Regions from separate parts of the Micromonospora sp. NBRC 107095 genome, predicted to be linked through region 1. Evidence: riboswitches for the same ligand, from Rfam matches in the RefSeq annotation. Region 1 holds a riboswitch; the other holds the start of a gene.
What was found. A riboswitch is a leader RNA that binds a small molecule or an ion and turns the genes downstream of it on or off. The one in region 1 is predicted to bind cobalamin.
Positions count from the first base shown of each region.

Region 2: it holds a riboswitch for cobalamin, as region 1 does, so the genes downstream of both, QSK15_RS30750 (ribonucleoside-diphosphate reductase subunit alpha) here and cobN (cobaltochelatase subunit CobN) in region 1, are expected to answer to the same signal.

Region 1 is NZ_BSTU01000005.1:181,155-188,687, reverse strand. It holds gene ileS (isoleucine--tRNA ligase) at 1-562, opposite strand, end outside; gene QSK15_RS23725 (hypothetical protein) at 842-1,507, opposite strand; gene QSK15_RS23720 (hypothetical protein) at 1,538-2,026, opposite strand; gene QSK15_RS23715 (hypothetical protein) at 2,116-2,835, opposite strand; gene QSK15_RS23710 (RNA polymerase sigma factor) at 2,828-3,400, opposite strand; gene QSK15_RS23705 (hypothetical protein) at 3,537-3,872, shown strand; gene QSK15_RS23700 (MBL fold metallo-hydrolase) at 3,875-4,591, opposite strand; cobalamin riboswitch at 4,910-5,086, shown strand; gene cobN (cobaltochelatase subunit CobN) at 5,378-7,533, shown strand, end outside.
Region 2 is NZ_BSTU01000007.1:534,485-542,017, forward strand. It holds gene QSK15_RS30725 (ABC transporter substrate-binding protein) at 1-1,004, shown strand, start outside; gene QSK15_RS30730 (ATP-binding cassette domain-containing protein) at 1,004-1,822, shown strand; gene QSK15_RS30735 (aldo/keto reductase) at 1,819-2,838, shown strand; gene QSK15_RS30740 (FadR/GntR family transcriptional regulator) at 2,843-3,565, opposite strand; gene QSK15_RS30745 (enolase C-terminal domain-like protein) at 3,573-4,967, opposite strand; cobalamin riboswitch at 5,255-5,471, shown strand; gene QSK15_RS30750 (ribonucleoside-diphosphate reductase subunit alpha) at 5,665-7,533, shown strand, end outside.

The DNA of each region.
Region 1 (7,533 bases):
GGGCGACCCGGAAATCCTCCACCAGGCGCCCACCGTCGTGGATCTGCTTCAGTGACCACCAGACGCTGTCCACGTACTCCGGTGACATCGTCTGGTACGGGTGCTCCAGGTCGATCCAGTAACCCATCCGCTCACTGAGCTGGACGAACTCGTCGACGTGCCGAAGCACCGAGGTGCGGCAGTGGGCGTTGAACTCCGCGATGCCCATCTTCTCGATGTCGGGCTTGCCGCCGAGCCCCAGTTCCTTCTCGACCGCCAGCTCGACCGGCAGGCCGTGACAGTCCCAGCCGGCGCGGCGCGGCACCGAGAAGCCGCGCATCGTCCGGTACCGGGGAAAGAGGTCCTTGAAGACCCGCGCCTCGATGTGGTGGGTGCCCGGCGTGCCGTTGGCGGTCGGCGGTCCCTCGTAGAACACCCACGGGGTGCCGTCGGCCGTCTGCTCCAGGCTCCGACTGAACACCGAGTTGGTCTGCCACCACTCGATGACCGCTCGGTCCAGCACCGCGAAGTCAATCTTGGTGGGTAGTGGCACGAATGGCGACTTCGACGGACCGTCCGGCACCGACGCTCTCCCTACACTCCACATCCGCTCACGCGGGCATCAGCTCACTGCCCACGCGGGGACGAAGCGCCGGGCGTATGGCCAGGACTCCGCGGTACCACCCCGCTTGCGCCCCGATGGTGCGGGCGCCGCTCAATTCTGCGACGTGACGTGCCGCTGCGTCCGGTTCTACTGAGGCGGCCAGGCTGCCCGTTCTTCCGGAGGCTCCCCGGTGATGGCCGGATCGGTGCCGATGCCGCCCAGCATAGCTGTCCGTGCGCGGGGCGCGTGGCCGGAGTGCTAGCCGTGCGACCAGACGCGCAGCGGGCCGGTGGTGGTGAAGCCCGCGCGAAGTGCCGGCGACAGGTCCTCGGTGGTTTCGTAGCCGACCAGCGGCGCGTCGGGCACCGTGGCGCACACCGCGCGCCAGACGTCATGGGCGGTGCCGGTGCGGGTGAACAGGTTGGAGACGCCGTACGGGCCGTCGCCGCTGAGCACCGCCCCGCCGGTGAGCACCCCCCGATCGTCGTGACGGGCGAGCACCAGGACCCGTGGGTCGGCCAGCAGAGCGGGGCGGAACAGGGTGCCACCGCCGTGTGCCGCCGCCCAGGACGCCAGGTCGTCGGGGGTGCTGACCCGGTCGAGGGGCGCGTCGGCCGGTGGCGGGGCAGGTTGCCGCTGGATCCACTGCGCGTCGAAGAGCACCCGGAACCCGTACCCGGACAGGTCGAGATCGGCGAAGCTGTCCTTCACCGACGCGCCGGGCCCCGCGTCCAACCGGGCCAGCAGGGCCTCGGCGTCGACACCCGGTCGTAGGGTGACCGCGTCCGGGTACCACTGTGGCGACCGGCGTGGGACCGACCAGGCGTCGGCGTCGGTACGGCCGGGCAGCCCGTGGCTGCCGCAGACGATGTCGCACCACTCGGCGTTGTTGCGGGCAGCCGCCACCCGTACGTCCTCCCGCACGCCAGGCAGCCTAGGCGGTCGGGCGCTGGCTCACGGGGCGTAGACCAGGTCCATCGTGTCGGTGTGCCCGGACCAGCTCAGATCGAGGCGCCAGCAACCGGCCCGGGGCAGGTCGATGATCGACGGACCGGGGCCGCCGGGGACCTCCCGGATCACCTGCGTGTCGGTGCCGTCCAACCTCGCGGTGATCACCAGGGTTGCCGGTGCGACCGGATCGGGCGAGGTCGTGGCGGCGCGGGCCACCCAGAGGATCTTGTTGTTCGACCCGTCGTCGCGGACCTGCCGCAGCGGATGGGCGAACAGCACCGCCACGATGTCGCCCTTCGCGCCGAAGACGTGCGGAACCCGCGCGTCCCCGCTGAATCCGGCGTCCGCCCAGTCCGGCAGCGACCCGGTCTCGACCCGCGAGCCGCAGCCCGTCACGGCGCTCGCCGTGGCGGTGGTGGCAGCCGGTGCGGCCGATCCGCCGCTGGTCGTGGTCGTGCACCCCGCCACCAGGAACACCGAGGATGCCAGCATCAACCTGCCCCAGGAACCCATCTTGCCCCTTCCGGTACGCGTCGACGACTCGTCGCACCTTTGCGACACCGCCCGCGCCCGCCAGGTTCCTAGCGCAGCGAGCGGGCGATCTCGATCGCCTCGGCCCTGGTGAGGTGGCCCTCCAGCCGGTAACTCACCTCGTTGTCCTGCCAGATCAGGGTGGCGGCGGCCAGCCGGGCGGTCTCCCGGCGGATCCCGCCCGCCCGGTCCACGTAGGACAGCACATGCGGGCCGTCGACCCAGACGGCGAAGTCGCCGTTGACCTGGACCCAGTCCGCGCCCGGCGGGGTGACCTCCTTGTGGAAGGCCAGGTCGAGGTGGCCGTCGAACGCGTCGACGCGCAGCGCGCCCCCGTCGTAGAGCAGCGCCGCCACCCGGTACCTGCCGGTGGCGTCCGGGTCGGCGACCAGCACCCGCTCGGGTGGGCCCAGCTTCGCCGGCAGGCGGATCGGAAATCGCACCGCCCGCTGCGCCTCGTCCAGGGCGACGACCCGCTGCCCGGGTATCGGCGACGCGGTCGCACCGGGCGGCGTGGGGGCGGGTGAGGTGGCGATGCTGACACCGGCGAAGCGCAGCAGCCCGGTGACGACGTCGGCGATGGCGGCCCGGGTCGGCGGCAACACCGCCACCAGCACGGTGACGAGCGCCACCGCGGCTAGTGAACGCCACCGGCGCCGCCGGGGCGCGGGCGTGCCGAGTCGGACGCGGACGCGGACGCTCACGTCGGGCGGATCGGGTGTGTCCAGCCAGGCGGAGAGGTCCCGCAGTTCCCGTTCGAGGTCACCCATGCCGGACCTCCTCCCGGTCGAGCAGGGTGCGAAGCTTCGCCAGCGCCCTGGAGGTGCGCGACTTCACAGTGCCCCGGGGCCAGCCCAGCGCCGCCACCGTCTCCTCTTCGCTGAGGTCGAGGAAGAACCGGCAGACGATCACCTCGCGGTCGCGTACCGGCAGTTGCCGTAGGGCCCGCACCAGCGACGCCCGGCGCTCCCCGGCGAGGACCGCGCCGACCGCGTCGTCCTCGGCGACCTCGGACGTCGGGTCCGCTGCCGCCGCCCGCAGCACGAGCCCGTCGCGCCGGCCACGGGAGCGGTGCAGGTTGCGGGTCTCGTTGGCGACGATCGCCAGCAGCCACGACCGGAAGGACGCCTCGCCCCGGTAACGGGACAGCTTCCGGTACGCCTTCACGAACGCCTCCTGAATGACGTCCTCGGAGTCCGAGCCGGCACCGAGCAGCACCGCCGTCCGGTACGCGGACGCGGTGTGCCGGGCGACCAGGAGGTCGTACGCCTCCAGGTCACCGGCGCGAGCGCGGGTGACGAGCGCCTCGTCGTCCAGGGCAGCCTCCGTTCGCATCACCCACATGACACCGCCCACCCGCCGCGGGTTCCACCCGGATTTCCGGCCCGGGTCAGCTCTCTCCCATCGGGCGTGCAGGGTATTGCCAGGAATCGGTGCTGCACTGGAGGGGCGTCGAGGAGAGGGGCGGGGCATGAGCTGGTTCAGTCGCCGGTCACGGGGTGCCGAGACGACCCCGACGAAGCTGGACCGCGAGGCGACCCGCGACGACCTCGCGGCGCTGGAGGAGTTCGTCGCCAGCCGGCGCGGGGTGGAGTTCTACCTGGAGCCGGAGACGACCGCGACGGACACCACGGTCGTGGCGATCGCCCACGACGGCGAGTGGATCCGTCGCCGTACCGGAACGCCCCGCGCAGCCGGGGCCATCGCCCGCAAGCACGCGGTGCCGTTGTACGAGGCGGCGCGCACCGGCTACCCGGAGCGGATGCGGGCCTGGAGTCGAGCCCACCCGGAACGTCACGCCCGCTGAGGTCAGGCGGCCTCGACGGCTGACCGGGCCTGCTCAGCCGTCATCGGCTCGGCGTGGCTGGAGACGTACCACAGGTAGTCGTCCTGGAGCAGTCGGCGGACCAGGCCCAGGTCGGGGCCATCGTCGGGTCGGCGCAGGTGTGCCGGCGGCGGGTAGAAGCAGTCGCCCAGCAGCATGACGCCCGAGTCCGGCACCAGCACGACCGTCGAATCTGGGGCGTGGCCGCCGCCGACGTGTCGCAGCCCGACGCCCACCGGCAACTCGTCGACATCGGTGAAGGTCCGGGTTGGCGGCAGGATGGTGAAGTCCGCCCAGGAATCCATCGCGCGGGCCCGCGCCCGGAAGCTCGGGCCGAGGCGCGGGTCGGCGCGTACCCGCGCGTCCAGATAGTGGTGACTCCACGGCTGGGCAGCCTCAGCGCGTAGCAGCGGCACTGCCGTCTCGTGTCCGACGATCTCCACGCCGGGCCAGGCGCAAGCGCCCCAGACGTGGTCCCAGTGGTGGTGGGTGTAGACGAGCCAGCGGGGCCGTGGCAGCCCGGCCGCGGCGAGCGCGGCCTGGATCGCGCGGGCGTGCGTGGGGCTCTGCCCGGCGTCGATCATCACACTGCCGCGCTCGTCGGCGACGACGGCGACACCGGCCTGGACCGCCTCGGGGTCGGGGTCGCCCGGACAGACCCAGACACGGCCGGCCAGGTGGTGGAACTGCGGGACGGCCATGGTGATCGATCTCCGTCATTGATCGCGGTTCGCCGCTGTGGCGGTGCCGATCCTAGGTCAGCACACCGTCGGGCACCGTCCTGCCGGACGATCGGCGCAGGCCAGGATGTGTTCGGCGGTCCTTTGCTCTGCTGCCCTGTACGCACCGGCGACCCCCCCCGTGTCTGGTGCACATAGGGCAGCAGAGCAAAGGGCGTCGCGCATTGATCTGGGGCATCGCGAGGCGCGGAGCCGCACTCACACCGATCGGCGAGGCTCGATCGGTGATGTCCGCCTGGTGGGGCTGGGCCGGCGTTGACCGGCGGCGCAGGGGTGTGGCAGCATTCGCGGCCTGACGGCAGTGAAGGAAGTCGGTGCGAATCCGACGCGGTCCCGCCACTGTCACCGGGGAGCGATCCCCCCTCGTGAGTCACGGCCGTGTGTCTGCGGTTGGAAGGCCGGGGGAGAGCGTCGATCCGGAAGCCAGGATACTTCGGCCGTCGGAACGTACCCCAGGGCGTGGACACCCGAGGAGGACCCGATGACGCATGGCGTCTCTGTGACCGACGATCACCGTCGCGAGCTGAGCGGCGGACGCCCCGCCGCGCCCCGAACCGGCCGCACCGACGCGCCGGCCTCCGCACGCTCCCGCGCCGTTCACCGCTGAGTTCCCCACCGCGCCACCCGTCGCCGTCGGCCCCGCGCCGGTGAGCCGCCCGGGTCGCGGTGCCTGCTGAACCCCGCGCCCATCCCACGTCGCCCAGCCCGCTTCGGCGAGCGCGTCGACGTCACTTTCCGGAGCGTGCCGTGCGCATTCTGCTGCTCTCCACCGCCGACACCGACCTGCTGGCCGCCCGCGCCAGCGGCGCCGACTACCGGTTGGCGAACCCCGCGCGGGTCACCGTCGAGGAGGTGCCCGCCCTGCTCGACGGGGTCGCCCTCGTCGTCGTACGCCTGCTCGGCGGTCGGCAGGCGTGGCCGGACGGCCTCGCCGCGGTGCTCGCCACCGGCGTGCCGACGGTCGTGCTCGGCGGCGAGGCGCTGCCCGACGCGGAGCTGATGGCCATCTCCACGGTGCCGGCCGGGGTCGTCACCCAGGCGCTGGCGTACCTGGTCGAGGGCGGCCCGGACAACCTCGGGCAGCTGGCCCGGTTCCTCTCCGACACGGTGCTGCTCACCGGTGAGGGGTTCGCCCCGCCCGCACCCACCCCGGCGTACGGCGTGCACCGCGAGTACCCCACCAGTCCGGATCAGCCCACAGTGGGGATCGTCTTCTACCGGGCGCACGCCCTCGCGGGCAACACCGAGTTCGTCGACGTGCTCGCGGACGCGGTCCACAAGGCCGGCGGCAACCCGCTGCCGATCTTCTGCGGCTCCCTGCGCGGGCTGACCGCGGACGCTGGTCCGCTCGGGCTCTTCGCCCGCTGTGACGCGCTGCTGGTAACGGTGCTCGCGGCCGGCGGTGCGGTCGCCGCGGACGCCTCCGGCGGCGGCGACGAGGACGCCTGGGACGTCGGCGCCCTGGCCGCCCTGGACGTGCCGGTCATCCAGGCACTCTGCCTCACCAGCACCCGGGCGCAGTGGGCCGACAGCGACGCCGGGCTGTCCCCGTTGGACGCCGCCATGCAGGTGGCCATCCCCGAGTTCGACGGCCGGATCGTCACCGTCCCGTTCTCGTTCAAGCAGATCGACGCCGACGGGCTCTCGGTCTACGCCGCCGACCCCGAGCGGGCCGCCCGGGTCGCCGGGATCGCGGTGCGCCACGCCCGGCTGCGGTACGTGCCGGCCGCCGACAAGCGCGTCGCCGTGGTGCTCAGCTCGTACCCGACGAAGCACTCCCGGGTCGGCAACGCGGTCGGCCTGGACACCCCGGCGTCGGCGGTACGGCTGTTCGCCGCGCTCGCGGACGCCGGCTACCACCTGGGCGACGGCCCGGTGCCCGCCGACGGCGACGCGCTGATCCACGCGCTGATCGCCGCCGGTGGCCACGACGTGGAGTGGCTCACCCCCGAGCAGTTGGCCGGCGCGGAGGCCCGGATACCGGGGCAGACGTACCGGCGCTGGTTCGACAAGGTCCCGGCCGAGCTGCGCGAGCGGATCACTGAACACTGGGGTGAGCCGCCTGGCGAGCTGTACACCGACGGCGGCGACATCGTGCTCGCCGGCCTGCGCTTCGGCAACGTCGTCCTGTTGATCCAGCCGCCCCGCGGCTTCGGGGAGAACCCGATCGCCATCTACCACGACCCGGACCTGCCACCGAGTCACCACTACCTGGCCGCGTACCGCTGGTTGACCGCGCCGGTCGCGGACGGCGGCTTCGGCGCGGACGCCGTGGTGCACCTCGGCAAGCACGGCACGTGCGAGTGGCTGCCCGGCAAGGGCCTCGGCCTGGCCGCCGACTGCGCGCCCGACGCGGTCCTCGGTGACCTGCCACTCGTCTACCCGTTCATCGTCAACGATCCCGGCGAGGGCACCCAGGCCAAGCGGCGGTCGCACGCCGTGGTCGTCGACCACCTGGTGCCGCCGATGGCCCGCGCGGAAACCTACGGCGACCTGGCCAAACTGGAGCAACTGCTCGACGAGTACGCGACGGTGCAGGCCCTCGACCCGGCGAAGGTGCCCACCGTGCGGGCCCAGATCTGGGACCTGGTGCGCGCCGCCGAGCTGCACCACGACCTGCACGCCGAGGCGATGCCCGACGCGGACGACTTCGACGACTTCGTGCTGCACCTCGACGGGTACCTGTGCGAGGTCAAGGACGTGCAGATCCGCGACGGGCTGCACATCCTCGCCGACGCGCCCACCGGTGAGCCCCGGGTCAACCTGGTGCTCGCGGTGCTGCGCGCCCCGCAGATCTGGGGCGGCGCGCGGGCCCTGCCCGGCCTGCGACAGGCCCTCGCCGTCGCGTACTCCCTCGACGAGCAGGAGCTGCTCGCGACACCGGGGCAGCGCCTGGCGCTGCC
Region 2 (7,533 bases), on a different contig from region 1:
AGGCGATCCTGGCCGCCGCCGCGGCGACCGCTCTGCTCAGCGCCTGCGGCGGGGTCGAGGTCCGCGACGGCGGCGGCGACGGCGCGACCAAGGACGCGAGCGGTCCGTTGAAGCTCGCCGTCGTGCCGAAGGCGGTCGGGGCCGACTACTGGAACACCGTCAAGGCGGGCGCGGAGTGCGCCGCGCAGCGCGCGGGGGACGTCACCGTCCAGTGGGACGGGGTGACCACCGAGACCGACGTCGAGGGCCAGGTCAACCTGATCCAGAACTTCGTCACCAAGAAGGTCGACGGCATCGTCTACGCGGCGACCGACTCCAGCGCGCTGGCGCCGGCGACCGACAAGGCGCTCGGCGCCAACATCCCGGTCGCCATGATCGACTCTGGCACCAGCCCGCAGCCGTCGAGTGTGCCTCTCTTCGCCACCGACAACCGGGCGTCGGCGACCGAGGCGGCGAAGATGCTCGCCACCGAACTCGGGCCCGGCAACCACGAGGTGGCGCTGGTCGAGTTCCAGCCCGGATCGCAGACCAACACCGAGCGGGTCGACGGCTTCAAGGCCGGCCTGGCCCAGTACCCCAACCTGAAGCTGGTCGGCCAGCAGCCGAGCAAGAGCGACGTCAACGAGGCCCGACGGGTCACCGAGAACATCCTCACCGCCAACCCCAACCTGAAGGGTGTCTTCGCCGCCAACGAGCCGAGCGTGCTCGGTGCCGCGCAGGCCATCCAGGCCGCCGGCAAGTCCGGCAAGGTGGTCATCATCGGCTGGGACGCGGCCCCGGACGAGATCGCCGGGGTACGCAACGGCCAGATCTCGGCGCTGGTCGTGCAGAACCCGTTCAAGATGGGCTACTTCGGCGTCGACAAGATGGTCAAGCACCTCCGGGACAAGGCGCCGCTGGCATCGGCCGACACCGGCGTCACGTTCGTCACCAAGGAGAACATCGACTCGGCGGAGATCAAGGCGGTGCTCGAGCCCAGCTGCGCCAACCCGCCGGTGCAGTGATGGGCGTGAACCCCACGGCCACCGCGACCAGCGACCAGCAACCCACCGACGCGGAGCCGCCGGTCCTCGAAGCCCGCGGCATCGTCAAGCGGTTCGGGCACGTCGAGGCGTTGCGGGGGGCCGACTTCACCGTCCGCCGGGGCGAGGTCGTCGCGTTGATCGGTGACAACGGCGCCGGGAAGAGCACCCTGATCAAGACCTTGTCCGGTGTGCATCCGCCGGATGAGGGCGAGATCCTGATCGGCGGCCGTCCGGTCCAGTTCTCCACCCCGGTCGATGCCCGCCGGGCCGGGGTGGAGACCGTCTACCAGGATCTCGCCGTCGCCGACGACCTGAGCGTGGCCGCCAACCTGTATCTCGGCCGGGAGATCCTGCGCTCCGGGCCACTCGGTCGGCTCGGCCTGCTCGACAAGCGCGCCATGCGGCAGGGTGCCGCCGCCGCCCTCGACGAACTGGGCGTACGGATTCCCCGGGTGACCACCCCGATCGCCATGCTCTCCGGTGGACAGCGGCAGTGCGTGGCGGTCGCCCGCGCCATCATCTGGGCGACCAACGTGGTCATCCTCGACGAGCCCACCGCGGCGCTGGGAGTGGTCCAGACCGGGCGGGTGCTCGACGTGGTCCGACGGGCCCGCGACGCCGGCATGTCGGTGGTGCTGGTGAGCCACAACATGCCGCAGGTGCTCGACATCGCCGACCGGGTCGAGGTGCTGCGCCTCGGCCGGCGGGCCGCCCAACTGCGCGCCGACGAGACCACCACCGACGAGCTGGTCGCGGCGATGACCGGCAGCACCGGTGTGGATCGGGGTGAGCGGTGACGGCGGCCGTGCACCGGGGTGCGCGCGGTCGCACCCGGTGGGCGGGCTGGGCCGCCGCCGGGTCGCAGCCGCGGCTGAGCGCGCTGGGCTTCGGCGCCGCACAGGGCGGCAACCTGTACCGGGCGACGTCGGATGAGCAGTTCGCCGCCGCTGTGGACACCGCCTGGGCGGGCGGCATCCGGTACTTCGACACCGCGCCGCACTACGGGCTGGGGCTGTCGGAGCGGCGGTTGGGCGCCGCCCTGCGCTCCCGCCCGCGCGACGAGTACGTGGTGTCGACGAAGGTCGGCCGGCTGCTCGTGCCGTCACCGGAGGCGGCGCACCGACGGGACCCGGAGGGTTTCGACGTTCCCGCCGATCATCGCCGGGTCTGGGACTTCAGCCGGGACGGCGTGCGCCGTTCGCTGGAGGCGAGCCTTCGGCGTACTGGCCTGGACCGGATCGACGTGGTGTATCTCCATGATCCGGACGAGCACTGGGAGCAGGCCGCGTACGAGGCCCTCCCGGCGTTGGTGGAGCTGCGCGAGCAGGGCGTGATCGGTGCCGTCGGTGCCGGCATGAACCAGTCCGCGATGCTGGCCCGGTTCGTGGCCGAGACCGACGTGGACGTGGTGATGTGCGCCGGTCGGTACACGCTGCTGGAGCAGGGCGCGTTGACCGACCTGCTGCCTGCCGCGCAGGCCCGCCACGTCGGTGTGGTGGTCGCCGGGGTCTACAACTCCGGGTTGCTGGCCCGGGACATGCCGCCGACCGACGCCGTCTACGACTACCGGCAGGCGCCGGCGGAGGTGATCGACCAGGCCCGCCGGATAGCGCGGGTCTGCCAGGCGTACGGCGTCACGTTGCCCCAGGCGGCGCTGGCGTTCGTCCGTCGCCACCCGGCCGTGGTGTCGACGGTGGTCGGCATGCGGGACGAGGCCCAGGTGACCGAGACCCTGCGCCGGGCTGACGTCGACGTCCCCGATCAGCTCTGGGCGGCCCTGTACGACGAGGGGTTGCTCGACGTGCAGTCGTGAACGGTCACGAGCGGGCCGTCTCGATGGCCGCGTCGGTGTCGTCGGGCAACCCCTGCAACGACTCCTCCACGCCGATCAGGTGGTTGGCCATCCTGGTGCGGGCCCGCTCCGGGTCGCGCGCCACGAGGGCCTTCAGGATCGCCACATGTTCGTCGTGGGTCCGCAGGTCCGCGCCCTCCTCGTGCAGGCTGCGCCAGAGCCGGCTGCGGATGGTGCGCCCGGCGAAGGCCTCGATCAGGCCGACGAGCACCGGATTCTCGGCGTGCACGGCGATGATCCGGTGGAAGGCGATGTCGATTTCCATGATTCGCTCGTGGTCCTGCGGCGACTGGCCGACCAGCCGGGCCGCCTCGTCGAGCAGGTCCCCCGCCTGAGCCAGCGCCTCGTCGGTGATCCTGGTGGCCGCCAACCGGGCGGCCTCGCACTCCAACAGTCGCCGGACGGTGTGGATGTGCCGCGGGTCGCCCTGACCCTGGAAGTCGACCACGAAACCCATCGGGGCCAGCAGTTGCGGGGCGTCGAGGTTGGTGACGTAGGTGCCGTCGCCCTGGCGGATGTTGACGATGCCGAGGATCGACAGCGCCGACATCCCCTCGCGCAGCGAGCCCCGTGAGACGCCGAGCGACTCCGCGAGGTCCTTCTCGATGGGTAGCCGGTCACCGGGCCGGAACTGCCCTTCGAGGATCATCCGTTTGATGCCGTTGACCACTTCGTCTGTGCGAGACATGCTTCCCCTAGCGGCCGACGGGGGTGGCCTGTCCACCCGCGATCACGTACGCCTCCGGAGATGACACGGTAGTCGGGTCCGCCGCGGCCCAGTAGTGGCCGTCGGGAAACCGGTAGAGCGTGACCGACTCGGGACGCATCCGGGTGGAGTAGCCGGGTTGGCTGGGCAGGACGTAACCGCTTCCCGAGCCGGTGTCGCGGATGATGCACGGGTCGGTGAAGTGCTCGTGCAGGTGGTCGACGAACTCGGTGACCCGGTTGGTGAGGTCCCCCGAGATCGCCACGTAGTCGAGCACCGAGACGTGTTGGACCATCTCGCACAGCCCGACTCCGCCGGCGTGGGGGCACACCGGGATGTCGAACTTCGCGGCGAGCAGCAGCACGGCGACGATCTCGTTGATGCTGGCCAGCCTGCCGGTGTCCAACTGGCAGAAGTCGATGGCCTCGGCCTGGAACAGCTGCTTGAACATCACCCGGTTGTGGCAGTGCTCGCCGGTGGCCACGCCGATCGGAGCGACGGCACGGCGGACGGCGGCGTGGCCGAGGATGTCGTCGGGGCTGGTCGGCTCCTCGATCCAGAGCGGCTTGAACTTGGCGAGAGCGGTGACCCACTCGATGGCCTGGCCGACATCCCACACCTGGTTGGCGTCGATCATCAGGTTGCGGTCCGGGCCGAGGATCTCCCGGGCGATCGCGCAGCGGCGGATGTCGTCGTCGAGGTTGGCGCCGACCTTGAGCTTGACGTAGCCGTAGCCGCTGTCCACCGCCTCCTGGCACAGCCGGCGCAGCTTGTCGTCGCCGTAGCCGAGCCAGCCCGCCGAGGTGGTGTAGGCGGGGTAGCCGGTCCGGTCGAGCTCGGCGAGGCGGTCGGCCTTCGTGCTCTCCTTGGCGCGCAGGATGGCCAGCGCCTCGTCCCGGGTCAGGGCGTCGGACAGGTAGCGCAGGTCCGCGATGTCGACGAGTTGCTCGGGGGACATGTCGGTGAGCAGTCGCCACAGTGGCTTGTCGGCGACCCGGGCGGCCAGGTCCCACGACGCGTTCAGCACGGCCGCCAGCGACAGGTGGACGACGCCCTTCTCGGGGCCGAGCCAGCGCAGCTGAGAGTCGGAGGTCAGGAGGCGGTAGACGGCGCCCATGTCCGCCGCCATCGTCGCCACGTCCAGGCCCACGAGAAGCTGTGCCTGGTGGACCGCCGCCGCCGCGACGATGTCGTTGCCACGGCCGATGGTGAAGGTCAGCCCGTGCCCCGCGAGCGGCGCGCCCGCGCCGTCGACGCCGTCGGTGTGCAGCACGACGTAGGCCGCCGAGTAGTCGCCGTCCTTGTTCATGGCGTCTGACCCGTCAGCGGTCAGGGAGGTGGGGAAGCGGACGTCCTCGACGGTGACGGCAGTGATCTGCGGCATGCGCTCCTCGCCCGGCTAGGCTAAAGATCAGATGATCACTGGGAGTATACGGACGGCTCCTCGGGTGCGTCAACGTTGTCGATCACTACGGACGTGCAGACATATGATGTTTGCGTGGGGTGTCGACCCACTGACCATTGTCGACACCGACGCGGAGAATCGTGCCCCCGGTGTCGGCGTCGTCCGGCGCGGCGCGCGCGGCCCGGGTGGTGACGGTGGTCACCGCGCTGGCCGCCGACACGCCCGAGACCGACATGTGGGGTGTGACAACGGCTGCGTCCCTATATATGGTGTCGAGCGCAGCTGGTTCGGCCGCTCATCCGGCGCGGTCGAGGCAACAGGGAACCCGGTGGAAATCCGGGACTGTCCCGCAGCGGTGAGTGGGAACGACCGCCGTCATCAGCACTGGGCCACCCATCGGCCTGGGAAGCGACGGCCACTAGGAGACCGGCGAGCCCGGTCGTGCCCGCGAGTCCGAAGACCTGCCAGCGCGCCGCGTACCCGCATCCGGGTGCGCGGCGGTCCGAGGCCGCGTGGGACGGCTGACGCCACCTGATCCCACGCCGCGCCGGCGTGGCGTCCGTCGGTGTCTGTCTCCTCGCGTCCGGGCCACCAGGTCTCGAACTCCGAGGAGCGAGTGGTGACAGTCACCCAGGTAGTCCCGGTCAGCGCCGACACGCCCGCGCGGCGGACGCCGATGCGGGTCCGCAAGCGCGACGGCGCGGCCGAACCCGTGGACGTGAACAAGATCGTCCGGGCGGTCGAGCGGTGGGCCGACGATCTGACCGACGTCGACCCGATGCGGGTGGCCACCCGCACCATCAGCGGCCTCTACGACGGCGCCACCACCGCCGAACTGGACCGGCTCTCCATCCAGACCGCGGCCGAGATGATCGGTGAGGAGCCGCAGTACTCCCGCCTCGCCGCGCGGCTGCTGGCCGCCTACGTCGACAAGGAGGTACGCCGGCAGGGCATCACCTCGTTCAGCGCGGCGATCCGGGTCGGCCACGCCGAAGGGCTGATCGGGGACGACACCGCCGCGTTCGTCGCCGCACACGCCACGACCCTCGATGCCGCCGTCGACCCGGACGGCGACCGCCGGTTCGAGTACTTCGGACTGCGCACCGTCTACGACCGCTACCTGCTGCGCCACCCCACCAGCCGACTGGTGCTGGAGACCCCGCAGTACTGGCTGCTGCGGGTGGCCTGCGGTCTGTCCCGGACGCCGGACGAGGCGGTCGGCTTCTACCGACTGATGTCCAGTCTGGCCTACCTGCCCAGCTCACCGACCTTGTTCAACTCCGGGACCCGGCACACCCAGATGTCCTCCTGCTACCTGGTCGACTCCCCGCTCGACGAGTTGGACTCGATCTACGCCCGGTACGCCCAGGTCGCCAACCTGTCCAAGTTCGCCGGTGGCATCGGCATCGCGTACTCCCGGGTCCGCTCCCGCGGCGCGCTGATCCGGGGCACCAACGGGCAGTCCAACGGGATCGTGCCGTGGCTGCGCACCCTGGACGCGAGCGTGGCGGCGGTCAACCAGGGCGGCCGGCGCAAGGGCGCGGCCTGCGTCTACCTGGAGCCGTGGCACCCGGACATCGAGGAGTTCCTGCACCTGCGCGACAACACCGGCGAGGACGCCCGGCGCACCCACAACCTGAACCTGGCCAACTGGATCCCGGACGAGTTCATGCGCCGGGTCGAGGCCGACGAGATGTGGTCGCTGTTCGACCCGAACGAGGTGCCCGAGCTGCCGGACCTGTGGGGGGATCGGTTCGACGCCGCGTACCGGGAGGCCGAGGCGCAGGGCCGCTACGTGCGGCAGGTTCCGGCGCGGGAGCTGTACGGCACGATGATGCGCACCCTCGCCCAGACCGGCAACGGGTGGATGACCTTCAAGGACGCGTCGAACCGGCTGTGCAACCAGACCGCCGAGGACGGCAACGTGGTGCACCTGTCCAACCTCTGCACCGAGATCGTCGAGGTGTCCAGCGACACCGAGACCGCCGTGTGCAACCTCGGCTCGGTGAACCTCGCCGCCCACCTCACCGACGGCGGCATCGACTGGGAGAGGCTGCGCGCCACGGTGCGCACCGCGGTGACCTTCCTCGACCGGGTCATCGACATCAACTACTACCCGACCGCGCAGGCGGCGGCGAGCAACCCCCGCTGGCGGCCGGTCGGGCTCGGGCTGATGGGCCTACAGGACGTCTTCTTCGCACTGCGGCTGCCGTTCGACTCGCCGGCCGCCCGGGAACTGTCCACCCGGATCAGCGAGGAGCTGTACCTGACCGCGCTGGAGACCTCCGCCGACCTGGCCCGCGACTTCGGCGCGCACCCGGCGTACCCGCAGACCCGGGCCGCGCGGGGCCAGCTCCAGCCCGACCTGTGGGGTGTCGAGGGCACCCAGACGGCACGCTGGGAGGCGCTGCGCGAGCGGGTCGAGGCGTACGGGCTGCGTAACTCGCTGCTGGTGGCGGTCGCGCCGACAGCCACCATCGCCTCGATCGCCGGATGCTACGAGTGCATCGAGCCGCAGGTGTCCAACCTGTTCAAGCGCGAGACC